2 regions of the Kitasatospora sp. NPDC097691 genome follow, and region 2 is predicted to be linked to the other one. Evidence: riboswitches for the same ligand, from Rfam matches in the RefSeq annotation. Region 2 holds a riboswitch; the other holds the start of a gene.

Region 1 (11,876 bases), on a different contig from region 2:
GTCAGGACGAGCCCGGTCGCCCCGCCACCGTGCGCGGACGCGGCCCAGCCGAGGGCGAAGTACAGCGCGGCGTCGCCCAGCAGTCCCGCCTGGGCCCCGGCCAGCCAGAGCAGGTACGGCCCGGGCAGTGGGGACCGCACGGCGGCGGTGGGCGCGGTGGGGAGGACGGAAGCCGTGGGAACGGTGGGAACAGTGGGAACGGTGGCGTCGGTCATGCCGGGCGACGCTAGGACCCTCGACTCGGTCGAGGGCAAACACGGTCCACCGGCGGCCCGGTCGCCCCGCCCGCCGCCTCGGGCGTGCCGCCCCCGGCTCGTAACTCGCGGACCACAGCAGCCGGTTGGGCCACCCCGACGAACGGCACCGGCTCCCGGGAAACGCGAAGGGCGGGTGCCGACTCGATGTCGGCACCCGCCCTGAGCAGGTGGTTCTCCTACCAGCGGAGAGCGTGGGATTCGAACCCACGGTGACGGGTCACGCCACGACAGTTTTCAAGACTGTTCCCTTAGGCCGCTCGGGCAGCTCTCCAGGCGGAGGTCAGCCTAACGGGTCCGGCGGGGTTCGGCGCACACGGTTTCGTGGCGTCGCGGGTCAGCGGGCGGGGGTCACTGGTCGCCGTCGCGCTGGCCGAGGGTCACCTTGGTGGTGAGCGTCTGACCGTTGCGGGTGTACTCGACGTCGACGGTCTCGCCCGGCTTGTGCGTCCAGATCCGGCTGACCAGGGCGGGGCCGTTCTCGATCGGCACGCCGCCGAGCTTGGTGATGACGTCGCCCGGCTTGAGGCCGGCCTTGTCGGCCGCGCCGCCGGGGGTGACGGCCGGCTGGCCCTGGATGTCCTTGGTCTGGATCTGCGCGCCGTCGCCCTTGTAGTCGTCGTTGCGCAACACGTCGAGCTTGGCGTACACCGGCTTGCCGGTCTTGATCAGGGTGTCCGCGACCCACTTGGCCTGGTTGATCGGGATGGCGAAGCCCAGGCCGATGCTGCCGGCCCGGCCGTTGGCCGAGGCGTTGGACTGGATCGCCGAGTTGATGCCGATCACCGCGCCGCCGGAGTCGAGCAGCGGGCCGCCGGAGTTGCCGGGGTTGATCGAGGCGTCGGTCTGCAGGGCGTTCATGTACGAGGCCTGCGAGCCGGTCTCGTCGCCGGAGGCGACCGGGCGGTCCTTGGCGCTGATGATGCCGCTGGTGACGGTGGACTCCAGGCCGTACGGCGCGCCGATCGCCACGGTGGCGTCGCCGACGTTGACCTTGTCGGAGTCGGCCAGCGGCAGCGGGGCCAGCTTGCTCTTCGGCGGGTTGTCGATCTTGACCACGGCGACGTCGTAGCCCTCGGCGTGGCCCAGCACCGAGGCGTTGTACGAGGTGCCGTCGGCGAACTTGACGGTCAGTTTGCCGCCGTTGAGGGTCGGCGCGACCACGTGGTTGTTGGTGAGGATGTGGCCCTCGGTGTCGAAGACGAAGCCGGTGCCGGTGCCCGACTCGCCGTTGCCCTGCGCCTTGATGGTGACGACGCTGGGCAGCGCCTTCTGCGCGATGGCGGCGATCGAGCCGGGGGCGGGCTCGTTCTTCTGGGTGTCGCTGACCTGGACGGTGGTGCTGCGGTGGTCGTTCGCGGAGCTGGTGCTGTCGTTGCGGTCCGCCACCGTCACGCCGACGGCGCCGCCGGCCACACCGGCGACCAGGGCGACGGCCGCGATCAGGGCGACCAGTCCGCCGCGCTTCTTGCGCGGGCCGCCGCCGTTCGGGCCGCCGGGGTGGTCGGCCGGGTAGCCCAGCGGACCGTTCGGGCCGCCGGGGTAGCCCGCGCCGCCGGAGGTGGCGTCGTGGGTCGGGCCCCAGCCGCCGAGCGGCTGGCCGGCGCCGAACGGGTGGTGGCCGTGGGCGGCGGGCACGCCGGGCGCGGCCGGGGTGCCGGGGGCGCCCGCGGCGGCGTACGGGTCGTGCGCACCGGCGGCGGGGACACCGTGGGTCGGGGTGGCGTACGGGTTGGCGGCCGGCGGCAGCACCGGGGCCGCGGGAGCGGCCGGGGCGGGCGGCAGGACCGGCGGCGGCGCGTCGATGTACCCGGTGGCCGGGTCGACGGCGGGCGCCTCGGCGACCGGCGCGACTGCCGCGGCGGCCACCTCGGGAGCGGCCGGGGCCTCCGGCGCGGGGACCTTGGTGAAGGCGACGGTGGGCTTGTGCCCGCCCTCCGCCGCAGCGCCCGCGGGCGCCGGCTCCGACCCCGTCGGCTCCGCGGCCGGCTCGGGCACCCGGCTGAACGCCATGGTCGGCTTGTGGCCGCCCTCCGCCGCAGCGGCACCGGCCTGAGCCGCGTCCGCCGGAGCGGCATCGGCGACGCCGGCCTCGGCGGCCGCCGTCTCCGGCTCGGTGACCCGGCGGAAGGCCATGGTCGGCTGGTGCCCGCCCTGAGCGGGGCCGTCGGGAGCGGACTCGGCCGCCCCCTGGCCGGCGGGCTGCTCCCCCTGCGGCCCGGTGGGCCCAACCTCGCGCTCGGTGCTCACGGACGACCTCCATAGCTGGCAGAACCAAGGACCATAGTTTTTCGCATTGTCGATTCGATTGCCGTAAGGACCCCTCTGAAGAAGTCATAAGAATCCTTAGCCGGTGCCGACGGCCGGGGCTCCCGCCGGGGCTCCCCTCCCCGCCGGGCGTCCCGCGATGCGGACCGCGCACGCCGTGGCCTTGGGTGTTCGCCCCCGTGCCGGTTAGCCTGTCGCTCCAAACTGACACGCGGGAGCTTGGACCGACCAGGCTGAGAGTGCGCATGTCGACCGTACGCCACGCGAGCGAGGCACACGGTCGAGGGGGCGCTGACCGCCGGAACCTGTCCGGGTAATGCCGGCGTAGGGAGTATCGGCCATGCCGTCTGCTTCGCCATCCTCTTCTTCGGGTGCCTCCGGGTCCGAGGATTTCCCCGCCCCCGCGGACTCCTCCGGCACCACGGCCGCCACGGGCGCCGCGACCGCCGTCCTGGACCGCCCCGAGCACCCCGAACGCGTCGAGGCGCCGCTGGTCCTGGACACCGAGCCGCCGCGCACGCTGCGTTTCCGGGACCACTTCGCGCTCTGGATGAACCTGGGCGTCAGCCTGATCGGCTTCTCCACCGCCGCCACCGTGCTCGGCGCCCCCGGCAGCGAGCTGTCGCTGGCAGCCGCGGTGACCGCGATCGTGGTCGGTACGGCCGTCGGCACCGCGATGCTCGGCGTGGCCGCGCTGATCGGCGCCCGGACCGGCGCCCCCGCGATGGCGAACCTGCGGGGACTGTTCGGCACCCGGCTGTCGTACCTGCCGACGGTGCTGAACATCGTGCAGTGCATCGGCTGGGGCGTGTTCGAACTGCTGACGATCTCGGCGGGCGCCCAGACCGTCGCCCACACCACCGGCTACCGCTGGCTGTTCGTACTGCTCGCGGGCGCCCTGACCACCGCGCTGACCATCTGGCCGCTGGGCTCGATCGCGGTGCTGCGCCGCTTCGTGGCCGCGGCGGTCGCCGTCGCGATGGTGTACTTCACCGTCCAGCTGGGCCGCCAGGGCGTGCCGGACCCGGGCGCCGGCAACTGGCACGGCTTCCTCGGCGCGACCGACGCGATGATCGCGGTGTCGGTCTCCTTCGTCCCGCTGGCCGCGGACTACACCCGGCACTCGCGCACCGCGCGCTCGGCGTTCTGGGGCAGCTTCTCCGGCTACACGCTCGCCCAGGTCTGGTGCTACGTGCTCGGCCTGATGGCGCTGCTGCAGTCCGGCGGCGACCCGGACAAGATCTTCGACTCCTTCCTGGGCGTCTGGGCCGGCTGGCTGTTCCTGCTGGTACTGGTGGTACGCGAGACGGACCAGTCCTTCGCCAACGTGTACTCGACCGCGATGTCGGTGCAGAACCTGCTGCCGAAGGTGGACCGCCGGGTGCTGAGCGGCGGGGTCGGCGTGCTGACCACCGTGCTGGCGCTGCAGATCGACAAGTTCACCGACAGCTACTACAACTTCCTCGGCCTGATCGGCTCGGTGTTCGTGCCGCTGCTGGCGGTGCTGGCGGTGGACTTCTTCCTCGGCGCCGGGCGCCGCGGCTGGAACCTCGCCGAGGACGCGCCGGCCCGCTGGACGATGCTGCTGCCGTGGGCGCTGGGCTTCGCGGTCTACCAGTTCATCGCGCCGACCAAGGTGGCGGACTGGTGGACGGACTTCTGGACCTCGGCCCAGGAGGCCCTGCACTTCACCCCGCAGGAGTGGACCTCCGCCTCGCTGTTCGCCTTCCTGGTGCCCGCCCTGGCCACCTGGGCGCTCACCCCGCTCTCCCGCCGCACGGCGCGCTGACACCCGGCAGGCGGTAGAGCCAACCGGAAGAGGCAACCGGCAGACGGCCCCACAGGTTGGGGCCGTCTTCGCCTCCCCTTCACCTCCTCCGCCTATCGTTGGCCCTGTGACCAGCCCAGACCTGTCCCCGACGGCGGCGCGCACCGCGGCCTCCGTCCAGGTGATCGCCCACCGCGGTTCCTCCCACGCCCTGCCCGAACACACCCTCGCCGCCTTCCGGCGCGCGCTCGACGAGGGCGCCGACGCGGTGGAGTGCGACGTCCGGGTGACGGCCGACGGCCACCTGGTCTGCGTGCACGACCGGCGGATCGGCCGGGTGTCCAACGGCCGGGGCACCGTCTCGGCGATGACGCTCGCCGAGCTGGAGGCGTACGACTTCGGCGCCTGGAAGACCGGCCGGCCCAGCACCGACCCCGAGCTGCGCGGCGTGCTCCGGCTGGAGCGCCTGCTGGAGCTGGTGGTGGACTGCGGCCGCCCGGTGGACCTGGCGATCGAGACCAAGCACCCGGTGCGCTTCCGCGGCCTGGTGGAGGCCGAGCTGCTGCGGACGCTGGAGCGCTTCAAGATCGGTGCGGCCCGGGAGGGCGACCGCCCGTCGGCCCGGATCATGAGCTTCTCCTCGGTCGCGCTGAACCGGGTGGCCGCCGCCGCGCCGGAGTTCCGGCGGGTGTTCCTGTTCGAGCGGACACTGCCGCTGGTCGGTCGGCTGCGCGAGGGCTCGGCGCTCCCGGGCGGGGCGCGGATCGCCGGGCCGGGCATCGAGCTGGTGCGGGCCCGCCCGCAGCTGGTGACCCGGCTGCGCGAGCTGGGGCACGAGGTGCACGTGTGGACGGTGGACGAACCGGCCGATGTCGAGCTCTGTCTGGAACTCGGTGTGTCCGCGATCATCACCAATCGGCCCGCCGAGGTGCTGGCGCAGCTCGGCAGGTGATCCGCCGACGCACCGACGACCGTGCCGGTGCGGACTGATCACTCTGGTCGGCAGTCAAACCTTCTGCGCGCGAAATTGCCGGAATTTCCCGCCCCGGGCGACAGAGGGTGAGCACGGAATGACCTCGGGTCGACCGTCTGTCGCCGTGCTCGAAATGGGCTCGTGGGATCGTCCGGTGCTCGTTTCCGACGCATTACCAAGGGGCATCTCTCCCTCGGCATACGCTGAAGGAGGTCCGGGGGTGGCGTTGATGGTGGCGCGTGAAGTGCCGACTTCATCGACCATGGCAGTGCCGCACGGCCCAGCGAGTGTCGGGGTCGCACGGCGCCGACTGCGTCGAGATCTGGGTGACCGGCAGATACCGGAACCGGTCATCGATGATGCCGTACTGATCCTTTCCGAACTGTTGAGCAATGCGTGTCGGTACGCCCGTCCGCTCGGCCCGCTGCCGGCCCTCGGCCGCAGCGCCAGGGCCGAGGTGCTCGGGCAGGTGCTGGTCGGCGTGCCGTCCGTGCCGTCCGGCCCCTCCGTCCCGTCCGGGGCGCACCCCGCGCCCGGCGGCCGGGAGCACGGCGAGGGCGCGGACGAGCCGGACGGCGGTGTGCTGGTCCGCTGGCAGATGCACGCCGACGGCGTGCTCACCCTGGAGGTCACCGACGGCGGCGCGGCCACCCGGCCGCTGCCCGCCAGTCCCTCGCTGACCTCGCGCGGCGGCCGCGGCCTGGGCATCGTCGACCAACTGGCCAGCGACTGGGGCGTGCGCGACGCGCCCGGCGAGGTGACGGTCTGGGCGGCGCTGCCCGCCCGCACCCGGCACGCCCGGCGCACCGGGGGCGACGCCCGCAGCGCGTAGGACCCGTCCTCGCGCTCCCGGTGCCCGCGCGCCCCGGCGCGTTCGCGCGCGCCGGGGGTAGCGCGGGTGCCGGAGGAACGTCAGTAGGCTTCCCGGGACACAGGACCACCGTTCCCGGGAGAGCCGCACCATGGGCAAGAAGGCCGCCAAGAAGGCGCCGCAGCGTCAGTCCACCACCGCCGTCACGGGCGAGATCCCCGTGGTGGGGGCCCGAGAGGACTGCCCCTGCGGCTCGGGCCGTCGCTACAAGGCCTGCCACGGCCGGGAGGCCTCGCACGCGGTGCAGGAGCTGGTGCACCGCCCGTTCGAGGGCCTGCCGGGCGAGGCCGACTGGGTGGCGCTGCGCGAACTGGTGCCCGCCGCCACGGTGCCGCTGACGCTGGCCGCCGGCGTGGCCGAGGGTGCCGACGGCGACGTCCCGTCGGTGACGCTGGCCACCGTGCTGCCGCTGGCCTGGCCGGCCCTGCGCCGCCAGGACGGCTCGATCCTGCTCGGCCTGCAGACCCAGTCCTCCTCCGGCGACCTCAGCCGCGACCTCGCCGACGCCCTGGAGCTGGCCCTGGCCACCGAGCCGGGCACCCCGGTGCCGGCCCGCCGGACCGTGCCGGGCGGACGCCGCCTGCAGGACCTGCTGGACACCACCGCCGCGTTCGCGCCCGCCGTGCACACCGGCTTCGAGTTCTGGCTGGAGGACGCCGAGACCGCCACCGGCGAGGTCGCCGCCTCCCTGGAGCGCGCCAACGCCTCGGCCATCCCGACCGAGAAGCTGGGCAGCGTCGACGCCGCCTACTGGTGCGGCACCCCGGACAAGAACCACCTGCGCTGGGTGATGACCGTGCCGGAGGAGCAGCTGCTGGACGCGCTGGCCCGGCTGAACGCCGCCGGTGAGGCCTCGCTCGGCCCGGACACCCGCCTGGTCGGCTCGTTCCGCGCGCACGGCCTGACCGTCCCGGTGTGGGACCTGCCGCTCGCGATGACCGCCGCCGACTGCGAGAAGCCGGCCGCCGAGTTCGGCGAGCGGCTCGCCGCCGTGCTCGCCGACGCGACCCCGCTGACCGCCGAGGAGCGTCGCGCCCGCGCGAACCTGGTGAACCGTCAGGTCACCTTGAACTAAAGCACGCAGGATCCGCGTGATACGCGTCACATTGTCGCGGTGAACGCGCAATTTCCGGGCGTGGAGGGCGTCTTGGAAATTGGCGCGGGCGCGGATCCTTGTTACTGTCTAAAGAGTCCGGCCGCTGGTGCATCCCCCGTCGCCAGCGGCCGGATCTTTTGTTTTTCCGGCGGGCCGCGTGGATCACCGCGGATCAGTACGCCGAGCGGCCACTGTCCAACCGGACCGTCGCATCGACCAACTCGCCCAGCAGCGGCCCGACCTGCGGCAGCCAGACCCCGCCGCCCACCCCCGATTGCGGCGCCAGCACCCAGCGCACCCGGCCGGCCGAGCCACCCGGCGGCAGCGGCAGGAAGCCGCCCGGCCCGTGATAGCGCAACGAGCCCGGCACCCAAGGGAGTTGGGCGAGCATCTCGCCGAGCGCATCCAGCGAGTACGGGGCCACCAGCAGCGCGTAGCGGCCCGGCATCGCCAGCACCGGGCCGAGCGGCATCCGCAGCGCGCCCAGGTAGACCAGCGCCCGCGCTCCGGCCGCCGCGGGCAGGCTGACCGCCGAGACCGTGGAGCCGGTGGCGGCCAGCACCGTCGCGTCCGGGCTCTGCCGCTCCCACCACCACCGCACCATCCGGGCGTCCGTGGTGGCGGCCAGCAGCGAGGGGTCGTGCGGGTGCACGCCGGGGACGGTGCAGTCCCGGTCGCCGCAGGAGCAGCGCCCGCCGCTCAGCACGGTGCCCGGCACCACGGGCCAGCGGTGGTCGACGGCGGCCGCCAGGGCCGCGGCCAGTCGGGCGGCACGCTCCTCCGACCGGTCCTTCGGGTTCTCACGCATGGCGCTCGTTCCTTTCCCTGACCGCTCGGCTCGCTCCGCCCCGCCGGCATCCGTCGGGACCCTCCGCACGGGCCCGCCGCGGCACGGCCCCGGGAGGTACGGAGCGGGGCGGGCGGCAATGCGGACGGCGCGGCTACGACGTGGAGCACGGTGTGGAGCACGACATGAGAAGGGCCGCGCACTGGAACAGCCCTTGGAACGAGAATCCCGTATGCGACCGGATGGACGCCGCCCGGGCGCGCTTGGTTCCACCGTACGAGTGAGAGACTTCCGGCCGACCCGGCTCCCGGGCGGCACGGGCATACGATCCGGACGGCCGCCCGGTCCGTCTCCTCGGTTCTGCCCGCTCGCGGCTCGCTCCATGCCTCCCGGTCCGACCGGCGCGCACACGAACCCCGCACGCCCTCCGACCGGGTCGCGATGGCCGTGGAACCGGCCACCGCGTCGTCCTGGATCTGGACATGCCCCGAATGGCCTGTGTAGAAGTGGTGGCATTGCTGTCGATCAATGACGAGTAGTAGCGAATCGAGGCGAAACACGCCCTTTGGCCGTGCTCGCTCCACATCGGCCGTACCTGGGGGTTCCGCATGGCACGTAGCACCGCGTCAGGAGTGGCGGCATGACCGAGTCCCACCCGCCGACGGCCCTCCCGTCGACGACGACCGCCGAGCCGGGCGAGACCGGCTGCGCAGGCGGGCTCACCGTCCTCGACCCGCCGGGACTCCCCGGCCCCGCCGACGCACCGGACGGCCCCGCGGACGCACCGAACGCCCCGGCCGGCGCACCGAACGGCCCGGCCGACGACCGCACGGCACCGTCCACCGCGGTGCAGGACCGTTTGGCCGGACGCCTGTCCGATATCACCGCCCTGCACGAGCACACCGAGCGGCTTGCCCGGGCCCGCGGCCTCGCCACCACCCTGGACACCGTCCTCGCCTCCGGCGCCGCCCTGCTCGGCGCCCGCCGCGGCGTCCTGGTCACCCGAATGCCCGGCGGTGGCCCCGGCCAGCCGGTCGGCCTCGGCCTCGACCGCGCCAGCCTCGGCGCCCTGGAGACCGTCCCGACCGAGCAGAGCCTGCTCGGTCGGCTGCTGCGCGAACGGGACCGGCCCGAGCAGGTGCACTCCCCCGACCTCGCCGAGGACCCGGCCATCGGCGCCCGGCTGCGCGAACTCGCCGTCCACCTCGGCCTCGGCGGCGCCTTCGGCCTGCCGCTCGCCACCGCCGAGGACGGCCCGCTCGCGGCCGCCCTCTGGTTCTGGGACGAGCCCGCCGAACCCACCGAGTGCCGACGCGAACTGGCCCGCCACTACTGCGACATCGCCGCCCCGCTGCTCGCCAAGCAGCTGGAGGCGGAGCGGATCCGGCGCACCACCGAGGCGCTGCGCCGCGGCCTGCTGCCCGACCACCTCCCCCAGACCGCCGGACTGCGGCTGGCCGCCAGGCTCGTCCCGGCCGGGCTGGACCGCTCCTGCGGCAGCGACTGGTACGACGCGATCCCGCTGCCGGACGGCACCGTCGGCCTCACCGTCGGCTCCGTCTCCGGCGACGGCCCCGGCGCCGGCCCCGGCTCGGCCCCCGGCGCGGCCGCGGCGATGGGCCGGGTGCGGGCCGCGCTGCGGGCCTACGCGGTACTGGAGGGCGAGGACCCGGTCTCCGTCCTGGGCGACCTGGAGCTGCTGCTCAAGACCACCGAGCCGACCCGCACCGCCACCGCCGTCTACGCCTGGGTCGAGCCCGAGGAGCGCCGGGTCACCCTGGCCGGCGCCGGGCACTGCCCGCCCGTCCTGGTCGGCCGGCACGGCGCCGAGTTCGTGGAGACCTCGCTCTCCGCCCCGCTCGGCATGCTGGCCTGCTGGGAGGCGCCCGGGGTGGAGTTCACCGCCGCACGCGGCGACACCCTGCTGCTCTACACCGAGGGCCTGGCCCGCCGCTGCGGCCCGACCCTGCACGCCGGGCAGGCCAATCTGCGCCGGGCCGCCGCCGACGCCCCGCGCGACGTGCGGATCGACCCGGACCGGCTCTGCGCCCACCTGCTCGCCGTCTGCCCGGCCCCGGAGGCCGCGACGGCGGCCACCGACGACCTGATGCTGCTGGCGGCCCGCTTCGAGTAGCCGCGCGTTCCCGGGCGTTCCCGGGCGGGTCACCCGGGCCCACCCGGGCCCGACGCCCGCGGGCCCGGACGGATGTACCGGGCCCGAACCGACGAGCGACCGGGCGTCCGTACCATGGACGCACGGCCGCCCGCGCGTGTCGCGATCCGACACTCCCCCGAGGGGCGGCGGTACCACCCCCAAGGAGGCGTTGCACGTGACCGAGGACCGCACCCCCGCGGTGGCCGAGAACCCCGAGGCCGAGGGCGGCGAGGAGCCGCAGGAGTTCAAGGGCCGCAAGAACGGGCTCTACGGCGAGATCTCCGACGAGCTGGCCGCCTCGATGAAGTCCGGCTGGGCCGACACCGAGCTGCACGGCCTCTCCCCGGTCGCCCAGGCCCCGTACGCGGCCGAGCGCCGCGCCAAGCTGTCCGCCGCCTACCCGGGCGAGCGCCTCGTCGTCCCGGCCGGCAACCTGCGGGTGCGCTCCAACGACACCGACTACGCCTTCCGCGCCTCCAGCGAGTACGTGCACCTCACCGGCGACCAGACCGAGGACGCGGTGCTCGTCGCCGAGCCGACCGGCGACACCGGCCACGAGTTCACCCTCTACCTGCTGCCCCGCTCGAACCGCGAGAACGGCGAGTTCTGGCTGGACGGCTACGGCGAGCTGTGGGTCGGCCGCCGGCACAGCCTGAGCGAGCAGGAGCAGCTGCTCGGTCTGCCCGCGCGCGACGTCCGCAAGGCCGCCGAGGAGCTGGCCGCCAAGACCGCCGACTCCACCGTGCCCACCCGGATCGTCCGCGGCTGCGACGCCGGTCTGGAGGCCGCGCTGGCCGACGCTCTGGACGCCGACAAGGACGCCGAGTTCAAGGAGTTCCTGAGCGGCCTGCGGCTGGTCAAGGACGAGTGGGAGATCGGCGAGCTGCGCGCCGCCTGCGACGCCACCGTAAAGGGCTTCACCGACGTGGTCCGCGAGCTCGGCCAGGCCGTCGCCACCTCCGAGCGCTGGATCGAGGGCACCTTCTGGCGCCGCGCCCGGGTCGAGGGCAACGACGTCGGATACGGCACCATCGCCGCCGCCGGCCCGCACGCCACCACCCTGCACTGGGTCCGCAACGACGGCGACGTGCGCCCCGGCGAGCTGCTGCTGCTGGACGCGGGCGTGGAGACCCACACCCTCTACACCGCCGACGTCACCCGCAGCCTGCCGATCGACGGCCGTTTCACCGAGCTGCAGCGCAAGATCTACGACGCGGTGTACGACGCCCAGGAGGCCGGCATCGCCGCGGTGAAGCCCGGCGCCCGGTTCCGCGACTTCCACGACGCCTCGCAGCGGGTGCTCGCCGAGCGCCTGCTCGCCTGGGGCCTGCTGGACGCCTCGGCGTACGACGTCGAGAAGGTCCTGGAGCTGGGCCTGCAGCGCCGCTGGACCCTGCACGGCACCGGCCACATGCTCGGCCTGGACGTCCACGACTGCGCCCACTCCCGCCGCGAGGAGCACGTCGACGCCCTGCTGGTGCCCGGCATGGTGCTCACCGTCGAGCCCGGTCTGTACTTCCAGCAGGACGACCTGACCGTGCCGGAGGAGTACCGCGGCATCGGCGTCCGGATCGAGGACGACATCCTGGTCACCGCCGACGGCAACGAGAACCTCTCGGCCGGCCTGCCCCGCCGCTCCGAGGACGTCGAGGCCTGGATGGCCTCGCTGGCCTGAGCCCCGGCCTGAACCCGGCCTGAACCCCG
Region 2 (11,876 bases):
GTCACCCGGTGGCCGAGCGAGCCGAGCAGGTGGGAGAGCATCGAGGTGAAGGTGTCCTCGCCGTCCACGACCAGGGTCGGCTCCGTCTCGGTGACCTGGGCCGGGGTCTGCATCCGCAGCCAGAACGGCGCGAGGCCGGCCCGGCGGGCGCCCAGTGCGGTCTGCACCCGGTGGTCGTCGGCGAGCCGGGGGCCGGTGGGGTGGGGCAGCCGGGCGGGCGCGGGCCGGGCGCCGATCGCGGTGAGCACCCCGGCGGCCTTGGCGTGGGTCTCGGCGACCTCGGACTCCGGGACGGAGTGGCGCACCAGGGTGGCGCCGACCCGGACGACCAGTCGGCCGGTGGCCGGGTCGATGTCGGCGGTGCGGATGCAGATCGGCGAGTCCAGCAGCTGCCCGCCGCTGGCGGAACGTCCGATCAGGGCGAGCGCACCGGAGTAGTAGCCGCGCCCGGAGGGCTCGTAGCGCCTGATGACCCGGGTGGCGTTCTCGACCGGGCTGCCGGTGACGGTGGCGGCGAACATCGTCTCGCGGAGCACCTCGCGGACGTCCAGCGAGGTGCGCCCGCGCAGCTCGTACTCGGTGTGGGCGAGGTGGGCCATCTCCTTGAGCCGTGGCCCGAGCACCTGGCCGCCGAGGTCGCCGACCGTGCACATCATCTTGAGCTCCTCGTCCACGACCATGGTGAGCTCCTCCAACTCCTTCGGGTCGTGCAGGAATTGGAGCAGCGAGTCGATGTCGGAACCGCCCGCCGGATAGCGGTAGGTGCCGGAGATCGGATTCATCACGACGGTGCCGCCGCTCTGCCGGACGTGCACCTCGGGCGAGGCGCCGACCAGGACGCGGTCACCGGTGTGCACCAGGAAGGTCCAGTAGGCGCCGCGCTCCTGTTCCAGCAGCCGCCGGAACAGCGTCAGTGCGAGCTCCGGCCCGAAGTCCTCCAGGGTGGCGTGGAAGTCGCGCCGGATCACGAAGTTGGCGCCCTCGCCGTTGCCGATCTCCTCCTCGATCACCCGGCGGACGATCGAGGCGTACGAATCGTCGTCCACGTCGAACGCGCCACCGGCAAGATTCACCGGCAACTGCGGTAGGGCGGAGGTGAATTCGGCCAACGGAAGAACGTGCTGCTCGGTGACCGAGAGGGCCTGCAGCGGGGTGCCGTCGTCGTGCGCGTCGAAACCGCGCTCGCGGATCTGCCGGTACGGGACGAGCGCGAGCAGGTCGTGCACCGGGGAGCCGCCGGCCGGGACGCCGCCGGGCACCGGGAGGTCGGCGAGGTGCTCGTAACTGCCGACGGTGCCCAGCAGCACCTCGACGGTGTCCGGGGCGAGTCGGGGGGTGCGGCGGTGCAGCACGGCGAAGGCGGGGGCGGCGGGGGCGGTGAGACGGGTGAGCAGGTCGGTGGCGGTGGTCACGGTACGGCTTCCTTCCGGGTGGATGGCGAGGGCGGTGCTGGTTCCGCTCCCGGAGGGCCGTCTGCTCAGACGCCGACGGCCGCCCCGAGGGGCGGCCGTCGTGTTCGTCTAGGAACGCGCGATCGGTGGGCCACCCTTGGGGGAGGTCCACCACCAGGAGTGGTTGTGCGGCGCGTGCATGGGTCGAGCGTAGCGGATTCGGCAGGACGGGTGAGCGAGCTCACGCCTTTGTCCGAGATGTGTCTCACCCCTCGGGCAATGGTCACGAATCGCTCGCGCCACCCCGTAGCCTTGGCCGTGTGACCGCTACGACTGACACTTCGAGGGCTGCCCACTCCTGGCAGTCCCTGCCCGCGGCGCAGCAGCCTGAATGGCCGGACCAAGAGGCTCTGCGCAAGACCCTTGCCGAGCTCGCCGCCTATCCGCCGCTCGTCTTCGCCGGCGAGTGCGACCAGCTGCGCGCCCGGCTCGGAGCCGTGGCGCGCGGGGAGGCCTTCCTCCTCCAGGGCGGTGACTGCGCCGAGGCCTTCGACGGTGTCTCGGCGGAGCACATCCGCAACAAGCTGAAGACCCTGCTGCAGATGGCCGCCGTGCTGACGTACGCAGCCTCGGTGCCGGTGGTGAAGGTCGGCCGGATCGCCGGCCAGTACTCCAAGCCGCGCTCCAAGTCGACCGAGACCCGCGACGGCGTGACCCTGCCGGTCTACCGGGGCGACTCGGTGAACGGCTTCGAGTTCACCCCCGAGTCCCGCATCCCGGACCCGGAGCGCCTGAAGCGGATGTACAACGCGTCCGCCGCGACGCTCAACCTGGTGCGCGCGTTCACCACCGGTGGTTACGCCGACCTGCGCCAGGTGCACGCCTGGAACCAGGACTTCGTCCGCAACTCGCCGGCCGGCCAGCGCTACGAGCAGCTCGCCCGGGAGATCGACAACGCCCTGGCGTTCATGAACGCCTGCGGTGTCGCGCCGGAGGAGTTCAAGACCGTCGAGTTCTTCTCCTCGCACGAGGCGCTGGTCCTCGACTACGAGACCGCGCTGACCCGCGTGGACTCGCGCACCGGCGAGCTGTACGACGTCTCCGGCCACATGGTGTGGGTCGGTGAGCGCACCCGGCAGCTGGACCACGCGCACATCGAGTTCGCCTCGAAGATCCGCAACCCGATCGGCGTCAAGCTCGGCCCGACCACCTCGGTGGACGAGGCGCTCGCCCTGATCGAGAAGCTGGACCCGGAGCGCGAGCCCGGCCGGCTGACCTTCATCACCCGGATGGGCGCGGGCAAGATCCGTGAGCACCTGCCCGCCCTGGTCGAGAAGGTCACCGCCTCCGGCGCCAAGCCGGTCTGGATCTGCGACCCGATGCACGGCAACACCTTCGAGGCCTCCAGCGGCCACAAGACCCGTCGCTTCGACGACGTCCTGGACGAGGTCAAGGGCTTCTTCGAGGTGCACCGCGCGCTCGGCACCCACCCGGGCGGCATCCACGTGGAGCTGACCGGCGACGACGTCACCGAGTGCGTCGGCGGCGGCGACGAGGTCATGGTGGACGACCTGCACCAGCGCTACGAGACGGCCTGCGACCCGCGGCTCAACCGCAGCCAGTCGCTGGACCTGGCGTTCCTGGTGGCGGAGATGTACCGGGGGCAGTGAGCCCCGCGCACGGCCGGCCCCCGGGCCGAATGTGACGAAAGCCCCTCCGGATTCGGGGTTCCCGAGCCCGGAGGGGCTTTTTCGTACCCGGATCGCCGGGTAAGGTGAGGCTTAGTGAACTAAGGCAAGCCTTAGTCAAGATCCACTCGGCGCTTCACCCTGGGAGAGACCGCGATGTACGTGTGCATGTGCCATGCGGTCACCGAGGACCAGGTGAAGAAGGCGATCGACGGGGGTGCCAACACCCCCCGCCAGATAGCGAAGGGCTGCAAGGCCGGCACCGACTGCGGGTCCTGCGTGCGCCGGATCCAGGCGCTGCTCGGCGAGCACGGCGCCCGGCCCTGCCCGACCGCCCGGCTGGCCGCGAAGCTCGGCCTCGCCGACCCGGAGCCGCAGCCCGCGCCCGCCGCACCAGCGCCGGCCGCACCGGCGCCCGCCTCCGGTCCGATCGCCGCGGTGCTCCCGCTGCGCGTGGCCTGAGGCCTCAGGACTCCGGCTGCTCGATCAGCTGGGCGAGGTAGAGCGGCTCGCCGAGCTTCGCCAGGAGCTCCAGCTGGGTGTCGAGGTAGTCGATGTGGTGCTCCTCGTCCGCCAGGATGTCCTCGAAGATGTTCGCCGAGGTGACGTCGTTCTTGGCCCGCATCACCACGATCCCGCGCTTGAGCCGGTCGATCGCCTCGACCTCGACCTGGCGGTCGGCCTCGAACATCTCCTGGACGGTCTGGCCGATCCGGACGTGGAACAGCCGCTGGTAGTTGGGCAGCCCCTCCAGGAACAGGATCCGGTCGGTGAGCGTCTCGGCGTGCTTCATCTCGTCGAAGGACTCGTGCCGGGTGTACTTGGCGAGCTTCGTCCAGCCGAAGTTCTCCTGCATCTTGGCGTGCAGGAAGTACTGGTTGATCGCGGTCAGCTCGGCGGTGAGCTGTTCGTTGAGGAACTCGATGACCTCGGGATCGCCCTGCATGGCGGTGCCTCCTGCGCTCGTTCCGGGGTGGGTCCTGTCCTGGGGTGGGTCCTGCGCTGGGAATCCTGGCACCGCGACGGGAAGGAATTCCAGTAAGTTCACACTCACTAGGACATGTGTCGGAATATCCGATTTGGGGGGAACGGGCGGGTGGGCGGCCGACTGTTGACCCGTACGGGCGGGGCGTGAATCCTCACAAAGGGGCGCGCGCCGGGGCTCGTCCGCCGTCTGTCACCATGGATCCATGGGTCAGTCCAAACACGAACCGCTGCAGCCGTCTGACCCGAGGCTCCCCCCGGGCCAGCGCGTACAGCGCGGCTGGCCCGCCCTGCACTACGGGCCGGTGCCCCGCTTCAAGCCGCTGACCTGGGACCTCCAGGTGTTCGGCGCCACCGCCTCGGCGGAGAAGCACAGCTGGGACTTCGAGGCCTTCAACGCCCTGCCGCGCACCACCGTCGTCGCGGACCTGCACTGCGTGACCAAGTTCTCGGTGCTCGGCAACGAGTGGACGGGCGTGTCGGCGGCCGCCGTGCTCGACCTGGTGCCGCCGGCGCCCGGCGTCACCCACGTGATGGTCTGGGCCGAGTACGGCTACAGCGCCAACCTGCGGCTGGCCGACTTCGCCGACCCGCGCACCCTGCTCGCCACCCACCGCAACGGTGAGGCGCTGACCGCCGAGCACGGCTTCCCGGTCCGGCTGGTCGTGCCGCAGCTGTACGCCTGGAAGGGCCCCAAGTGGGTCCGCGCGGTGGAGTACATGCGGGCCGACCGGCGCGGCTTCTGGGAGGAGCGCGGCTACCACAACCTCGCCGACCCCTGGCGCGAGCAGCGCTACTCCTACCAGGAGGAGCCCGGCGAGGGCCCGCTGCGCTGAGCCCGTCCGAAGGCCGGAACGGGTCGCCGGGAGCGGACGCGCCGGAAGGCGGCTAGAAGAGCGAGAACCTGACCGTCACCACGCTGTGCTGCGGCCGCCGCTCGCCGGCCGCCGGGGACTGGCCGTTGACCTTGACCGCGCCGAACACGTCCCAGCCGGTGGTCTGCATCGTGAAGCCCGCCGCCTGCAACGCCTTCTGCGCCTCGTCCTTGGTCAGCCCGGTGACGTTCGGGACCGGCACCATGCCCTTGCTGACCACCAGCGAGACGGCGGCGTTCTCCTGCAGCTGCTGCCCGGCCGCCGGTGAGCTGCTGATCACCGAGCCCTCTGGCACGGTGTCGTCGTACGTCTCGGTCACGCCGCCCCTGGACAGCTGGGCGGCGGCCAGGGCCGCCGCGGCGTCGGCGGCGCTCCTGCCGACGACGTCCGGCACCGCGATCCGCTTGGGGCCCTTGGAGACGGTGACGGTGATGCTGTCGCTGCGGCGGGTGCGCGCGCCCACCCCGGGGTCGGTCGAGACCACCTGCCCGGACGGAACGGACTCGCTGAACGCCTCGACGAACCTCCCGTGCAGGCCCTCCTTGTCCAGGATCCGCTGCGCCTCGGCCCGGTCCTTGCCGAGCACCCCGGGCACCGCGCCGTACAGCCCCTCGGACAGCCCGTAGGTGGCGCCGCCGACCGCGAGCACCAGCGCGGTCAGCGCGGCGGCCCAGATCATCGTCCTGCGGGGGACCCGGCGCAGCAGGCCGGGCCGACGCTCGCGCACCGGGGCGGGCTCGTCGTACGGGCGCGGCTCGGTGAGCAGCTGGTCCATCAGCTCCGGCGGCACGTCCAGCACGCTGGTGCGCTCCGTCGGCGGGGCGTCGGCGGGCTGCGGCAGCGGCTCGATCACCGAGGTCGGCTCGCTGGTCGGGTAGCGCGGACTCGGCCGGGTGGAGGCTGGCGGCTCGGCGTCCAGCTCGGCCGGGGCGAGGGTGCGGCGGGCCCGCTGGAGCGCGGCGAGCAGCTCGACCGCGTCGTACGGGCGGGCGTCGGCCACCCGGGCACAGGCGGCGGCCACTATGGCGTCCAGCTCGGGGCCGACCGCGGGGGCGATCAGGGAAGGGGCGGGGACGTCCTCGTGCAGGTGCTTGTACATGACCTGGACGGGGTTGTCGCCGGTGTGCGGGCGGCGGCCGGTCAGCATCTCGTACAGCAGGATGCCTGCCGCGTAGACGTCGACCCGCTGGTCGGTGGGGGCGTCCGGGAGGATCTGCTCGGGGGCCAGGTAGGAGACGGTGCCCAGGACGGTGCCGCCGGTGGCGGTGTCGGCCGAGGTGGGCGCGCCGTCGGCGGTGCCGAGCACCCGGACCAGGCCGAAGTCGGCGACCTTGACCAGGCCGTCCTCGGTGATCAGCACGTTCTCCGGCTTGACGTCGCGGTGGACCAGCCCGGCCCGGTGGGCGGCGCCGAGGGCGGCGAGCACCGGCTCCAGGACGTCCAGCGCGGCCCGGACGGACAGCGCGCCGCGGTCGCGCAGCAGGTCGCGCAGGGTGCGGCCGGGGACGTACTCCATGGCGAGGAAAACGTTTCCGCCGTCCGCGCCCTGGTCGAAGACGTTGACCACATTGGGGTGGGTGAGCTTGGCGACCGCCTTGGCCTCGCGGATGAAGCGGGAGGTGAAGCCCTCGTCGCCGGCGAGCGCCGGGTGCATCACCTTGAGGGCGACCACCCGGTCCAGCCGGGTGTCGGTGCCCTTGTAGACGGTGGACATCCCTCCGGTGGCGATCCGCTGCTCGACCCGGTACCGGTTGTCGAGCAGGGTGCCGATCAGGGGGTCGTGCAGTGCCATGTCCACCCGGCGAGTCTAGTGCCGGGCCGGGCGGCCGGACCCGGAGGACACCGCCTCAGGACCCGGCTGTGCCCGGCTTGTGACACGCCGGGCCCGCCCCGGACGCCGGTCGTTCAGAACGCCGGTCGTTCCCGGGTGTCGAGGTCGGCGCGGCCGGCCATCGCGGAGGAGGCCTCGGCGTGGAAGCGGCGCGGGATGCGGCCGGCCCGGTGGGCGAGCCGGCCCGCCTCGGCGGCGTGCCGCATCGCCTCGGCCATCAGCACCGGGTCCTGAGCCCGGGTCACCGCCGAGGCCAGCATCACCGCGGAGCAGCCCAACTCCATGGCCAGCGCGACGTCGGAGGCGGTGCCGGCACCCGCGTCCAGGATCACCGGAACACCCGCGGCCTCCACGATCAGCTGGAAGTTGTGCGGGTTGCGGATGCCGAGGCCGGAACCGATCGGCGAGCCCAACGGCATGATCGCGGCGCAGCCCACGTCCTCCAACTTCCGGGCCAGCACCGGGTCGTCGTTGGTGTACGGCAGTACCGTGAAGCCGTCGTCGACCAGGGTCTCGGCGGCGTCCAGCAGCTCGATCGGGTCCGGCAGGAGGGTCCGCTCGTCGGCGATCACCTCCAGCTTCACCCAGTCGGTGCCGAGCGCCTCGCGGGCCAGCCGGGCCGTCAGCACGGCCTCGCCGGCGGTGAAGCAGCCGGCCGTGTTGGGCAGCACACGGATGCCGTTGCGGGTCAGCACGTCCAGGACGGAGCCCTGGGTGGTGGCGTCGACCCGGCGCATCGCGACGGTGGTCAGCTCGGTGCCCGAGGCGAGCAGTGCGCGCTCCATGACCTCCAGGCTCGGCGCACCGCCGGTGCCCATGATCAGCCGGGAGGAGAAGGTCGTCCCGGCGATGGTGAGCAGGTCGTCGGCCATCTCAACCTCCCTGTACGGCGGTGAGGATCTCGATCCGGTCGCCCGCGCGCAGCGGCGTCTCGGACCACGAACTGCGGGGCACCACCGCCTCGTTGAGGGCGGCGGCGACGCCGGTGTTGGACCGGCTCACGGTGGCCACCACCTCGGCGAGGGTGGTCGTGGCGGGCAGCTCGCGGGGGGCGCCGTTGACGGTCAGGACGATCCCGGTCGGCGCCGTCTCGGCGGGAGCCGCGGGAGCCGCGGGAGCGGCGCCGGCGGCGGGCTCGTTCTCGGTCGCGGGCGGTGTGGATTCGGTCGGGGTGGTCTCGGTCATGCCAGGGCCTTCGTGGTGGAGCGGGCGGAGTCGGGGCCGGAGAATCGGGTGGGGGCGAACGGCTTTGCCAGATCCGGGAGTTCACCGGTGGCCAGGTACTCGGAGAGCAGGTCGGCGGTCACCGGGGTGAGCAGCACGCCGTTGCGGTAGTGGCCGGTGGCGGCGACCAGTCCGGGCAGTGCGGTCGGGCCGAGCAGCGGTGCGTTGTCGGGCGAGCCGGGGCGCAGGCCGGCCGAGGTCTCCGCCAGCGGGAGTTCGGTGATGCCCGGGACCAACTCGTGCGCATCGCGCAGGAGTTCGTACACCCCTCCGGCGGTGACGGTGGTGTCGTAGCCCTGCTCCTCGGTGGTCGCTCCGATCACCAACTCGCCGTTCTCCCGGGGCACCAGGTAGATGTGCCGGCCGCGCACCACGGCGCGGACGTTGCGGGAGAGGAAGGGCCGGAAGGCGGCGGGGACGCGCAGGCGCAGCACCTGCCCCTTCACCGGGCGGATCGCGGGCAGCACGCCCTCGGGCAGGCCGGCCAGCCGGTGGCTGTGCGGGCCCGCGGCGAGGACGACCTGCTCGGCGGTCACGGTCTCGTCGGTGCTCAGCCGGGCGCCGACCGCGCGGCCCTCCTCGACCAGCAGCTCCACCGCCTCGGCACGCCGGACGACGACGCCCGCCCGCTCCCCGGCCAGCAGGAGGGCGGTGAGCATCCGCCGGCCGTCCACCTGGTGGTCGTCGGCGACGTGCAGGCCGCCGCGTACCCCGGGGGCGAGCATCGGCTCCAGCTTGCGGGCCTCCCGGCCGGTCAGCCACGTCGAGTCCAGGCCGAGCCGCTGGTGGAAGGCGTGCAGTTCGCGCAGTTCCTCGCGGTCGTCGGAGTCCAGCGCGACGGCGACCGTGCCGCACCGGCGGTAGCCGGTGTCCTGGCCGCCACTCGCCTCGGTGAGCTCGGCGGCGAAGTCCCCGTACCGCTCGTTGGAGGCCATGCCGAGGCGCAGCAGCGGCTCCTCGCCGTACTGGAGCTCGGTGACCGGGGCGAGCATCCCGGCCGCGACCAGGCCCGCCCCGCCGCCGGGGGAGGGGTCGACCACGACGGTCCGCAGCCCGCGCCGCGACGCCCGCCAGGCGACGGCGAGGCCGATGATGCCCCCGCCGATCACCAGGACGTCGGCGTGGACGCCCGATGGCATGCGTGTCAAAGCTGCTCTTCTCCCTTCGCCGGTATGACCCGGATCAGGTTCGGACGGTCGCAGGCCGTGCCAGCCCGCCTCTCAGCCCGGTTCGCCGGGCTCCCGTGATGGTGTCCCCACCATAACGCCGGGGCCCGGGGCGGCCGAAGGGCCGTACGAAGGGTGGGACGGCTCCCGGGCGGCCGCGTGGTGCTGAGTACAGTGACGGGCGTGGCAGAGCTGAGCGGAACGGATCAGGTGGTCGTCGTCGGAGCCGGGCTGGCCGGGGCGCAGTGCGCCCTGAAGCTGCGGCAGGGCGGATGGCGGGGGCGGATCACGCTGGTCGGCGAGGAGCCGCACGCGCCGTACGACCGGCCGCCGCTCTCCAAGGACGTGCTGCTGGGCAAGAGCGACAGCACCACCCTGGACATCGACTACGCGCACCTCGGCATCGAGGTCCGCACCGGCCTCCGGGCCACCGGCCTCACCCCGGGCGTGCTGCACACCGACGGCGGCGACCTCCCGTACGGCTCACTGGTGATCGCCACCGGCGCCGTCCCGCGCGCCCTGCCCGGTGCCGAGCGGGCGCACCTGCTGCACACCCTGGACGACGCGCTGGCGCTGCGCGCGCTGCTGCGCCCCGGCCTGCGGCTGGTGCTGGTCGGCGCGGGCTGGATCGGCGCCGAGGTGTCCACCGCCGCCCGGGAGGCCGGCTGCGAGGTGACCGTGGTCGAGGCGGGCCCGGCGCCGCTGCCCGGCGCGCTGCCGACCGCGATCGGCTCGGCGATGGCCGCCTGGTACGCCGAGGCCGGCGTCGACCTGCGCTGCGGGGTCGGCGTGGCCGCCGTCGAGCCCGGCGCGGTGCTGCTGGCGGACGGCTCGCACCTGCCCGCCGACGAGGTGGTGGTCGGCATCGGCGCCCGGCCCGCGACCGCGTGGCTGGCCGGCTCCGGGATCGAGCTGGACCGCTCCGGCGCCGTCGTGGTGGACGCGCGGCTGCGCACCAACCTGCCCGGCGTCCTCGCGGCCGGCGACTGCGTCAGCTACCCCTCGGCCCGGGCCGGCGCCCGGCTGGCCGTCCAGCACTGGGACCACGCGCTGCAGTCCGGCGAGGCGGCGGCCGCCGCCGTCCTCGGCACGGACGCGCCGCCGTACGATCCGGTGCCGTACTTCTGGTCCGAGCAGTTCGGGCGGATGGTGCAGTACGCGGGCCGGCACACCGAGGGCGACCGGCCGCTGTGGCGCGGCAGCCCGCAGGACGCCTCGTGGGCGGTGCTCTGGCTGCGCGATGGGGTACCGAGCGCGCTGCTGACCGTGGACCGGCCGCGCGACCTCACCCAGGGACGGAAGCTGATCGAGCGCGGCACGGCCCTGGATCCGGCCCGCGCGGCGGACCCGGCGGTGCCGCTGAAGTCGGCGGTCGCGGGGTAGCGGCTGGTGCGCGACGGGCCGCGGAGGTGGCAGTCTGGTGGCGTGAGCGAGATCGAAAGCAAGATTGAAGAGCTGGTCCCCGAGTGGATGTACCTCCCCGACATCTCGGAGCAGTGGGGGGTGCGGGTCACCGAGGTGCGTGACCTGGTCCGCAGCGGCGGGCTGATCGCCGTCCGCCGGGGCCCGAACAAGTCGCTGCAGGTCCCTGCGGCGTTCATCGACGGCACCGGGCTGGTCAAGCACCTGTCCGGCACCCTGACCGTGCTGCGCGACTGCGGGTACAACGACGTGGAGATCCTGGAGTGGCTCTTCACCGAGGACCCGTCGCTGCCCGGCAGCCCGATCCAGGCACTGCGGGAGAACCGCGGCACCGAGGTCAAGCGCCGTGCCCAGGCGATGCTGATCTGATGGCGGCGGACACGCTGCGCGCCCGTCTGGCGGACGCGCGCCTCTACCTGTGCACCGACGCGCGCCGCGAGCAGGGCGACCTCGCCGAGTTCCTCGACGCGGCGCTGGCGGGCGGCGTGGACATCGTCCAGCTGCGCGACAAGGGCCTGGAGGCCAAGCAGGAGCTGGCGGCCCTGGAGGTCTTCGCCGACGCCTGCCGCCGGCACGGCAAGCTGCTGGCCGTCAACGACCGCGCCGACGTCGCGCACGCGGCCCGGCCGGACGTGCTGCACCTCGGCCAGGACGACCTGCCGGTGTCGGCCGCCCGGGCGATCCTCGGCGAGGACGTCCTGATCGGCCGGTCCTGCCACGCCGAGTCCGAGGTGGACGCGGCGATCGCCGAGCCCGGGGTGGACTACTTCTGCACCGGCCCGGTCTGGCCGACCCCGACCAAGCCGGGCCGCCCGGCGCCGGGCCTCGGCCTGGTCTCGTACGCGGCGAAGCAGGTCACGGACCGGCCGTGGTTCGCCATCGGCGGGATCGACCTCGGCAACCTGGACGAGGTGCTGGCCGCCGGTGCCCGCCGGATCGTCGTGGTCCGGGCCGTCACCGCCGCGGAGGACCCGCGGGCGGCGGCCGCCGAGCTGTCCCGTCGCGTGCGTTCCAGCTGATCCCCGGGCCGCCGCCGTCCCTCAGTACTTGCGGACGGTGGCGGCCTCGGCCAGCGCCAGCAGGACCCCGCGGGCCCGCTCGTCCACCAGCGGCGCCGCCGCCAGCGCGGCCAGCGACTGCCGCATCAGTTCCTCGATCCGGCGCTCCACCAGCTCGGGCGCGCCGCTGCGGGCGACCAGCTCGCGCAGCCCGGCGACCTCCTCGGGCGCCAGGTCCGGCGCGCCGAGCCGCTCGTCCAGGTGCCGGGCGTCCTCGGCGGGCAGGCCGCGCATCGC

The links. A riboswitch is a leader RNA that binds a small molecule or an ion and turns the genes downstream of it on or off. The one in region 2 is predicted to bind thiamine pyrophosphate.
Region 1: it holds a riboswitch for thiamine pyrophosphate, as region 2 does, so the genes downstream of both, ABTY56_RS31260 (purine-cytosine permease family protein) here and thiO (glycine oxidase ThiO) in region 2, are expected to answer to the same signal.

Annotation. Positions count from the first base shown of each region.
Region 1 covers NZ_JBEORY010000060.1:46,191-58,066, reverse strand. Annotated here, with positions in the region: gene ABTY56_RS31275 (MFS transporter) at 1-215, opposite strand, end outside; tRNA gene ABTY56_RS31270 (tRNA-Ser) at 441-528, opposite strand; gene ABTY56_RS31265 (S1C family serine protease) at 606-2,504, opposite strand; TPP riboswitch at 2,724-2,870, shown strand; gene ABTY56_RS31260 (purine-cytosine permease family protein) at 2,863-4,311, shown strand; gene ABTY56_RS31255 (glycerophosphodiester phosphodiesterase family protein) at 4,418-5,242, shown strand; gene ABTY56_RS31250 (ATP-binding protein) at 5,649-6,095, shown strand; gene ABTY56_RS31245 (DUF5926 family protein) at 6,226-7,209, shown strand; gene ABTY56_RS31240 (bifunctional DNA primase/polymerase) at 7,403-8,038, opposite strand; gene ABTY56_RS31235 (PP2C family protein-serine/threonine phosphatase) at 8,658-10,151, shown strand; gene ABTY56_RS31230 (aminopeptidase P family protein) at 10,348-11,847, shown strand.
Region 2 covers NZ_JBEORY010000015.1:92,151-104,026, forward strand. Annotated here, with positions in the region: gene ABTY56_RS13815 (anthranilate synthase family protein) at 1-1,412, opposite strand, end outside; gene ABTY56_RS13820 (class II 3-deoxy-7-phosphoheptulonate synthase) at 1,712-3,061, shown strand; gene ABTY56_RS13825 ((2Fe-2S)-binding protein) at 3,236-3,541, shown strand; gene bfr (bacterioferritin) at 3,546-4,025, opposite strand; gene ABTY56_RS13835 (sulfite oxidase-like oxidoreductase) at 4,270-4,899, shown strand; gene pknB (Stk1 family PASTA domain-containing Ser/Thr kinase) at 4,952-6,730, opposite strand; gene ABTY56_RS13845 (thiazole synthase) at 6,844-7,641, opposite strand; gene thiS (sulfur carrier protein ThiS) at 7,643-7,954, opposite strand; gene thiO (glycine oxidase ThiO) at 7,951-9,132, opposite strand; TPP riboswitch at 9,136-9,248, opposite strand; gene ABTY56_RS13860 (NAD(P)/FAD-dependent oxidoreductase) at 9,334-10,542, shown strand; gene ABTY56_RS13865 (Rv2175c family DNA-binding protein) at 10,585-10,950, shown strand; gene thiE (thiamine phosphate synthase) at 10,950-11,600, shown strand; gene ABTY56_RS13875 (polyprenyl synthetase family protein) at 11,622-11,876, opposite strand, start outside.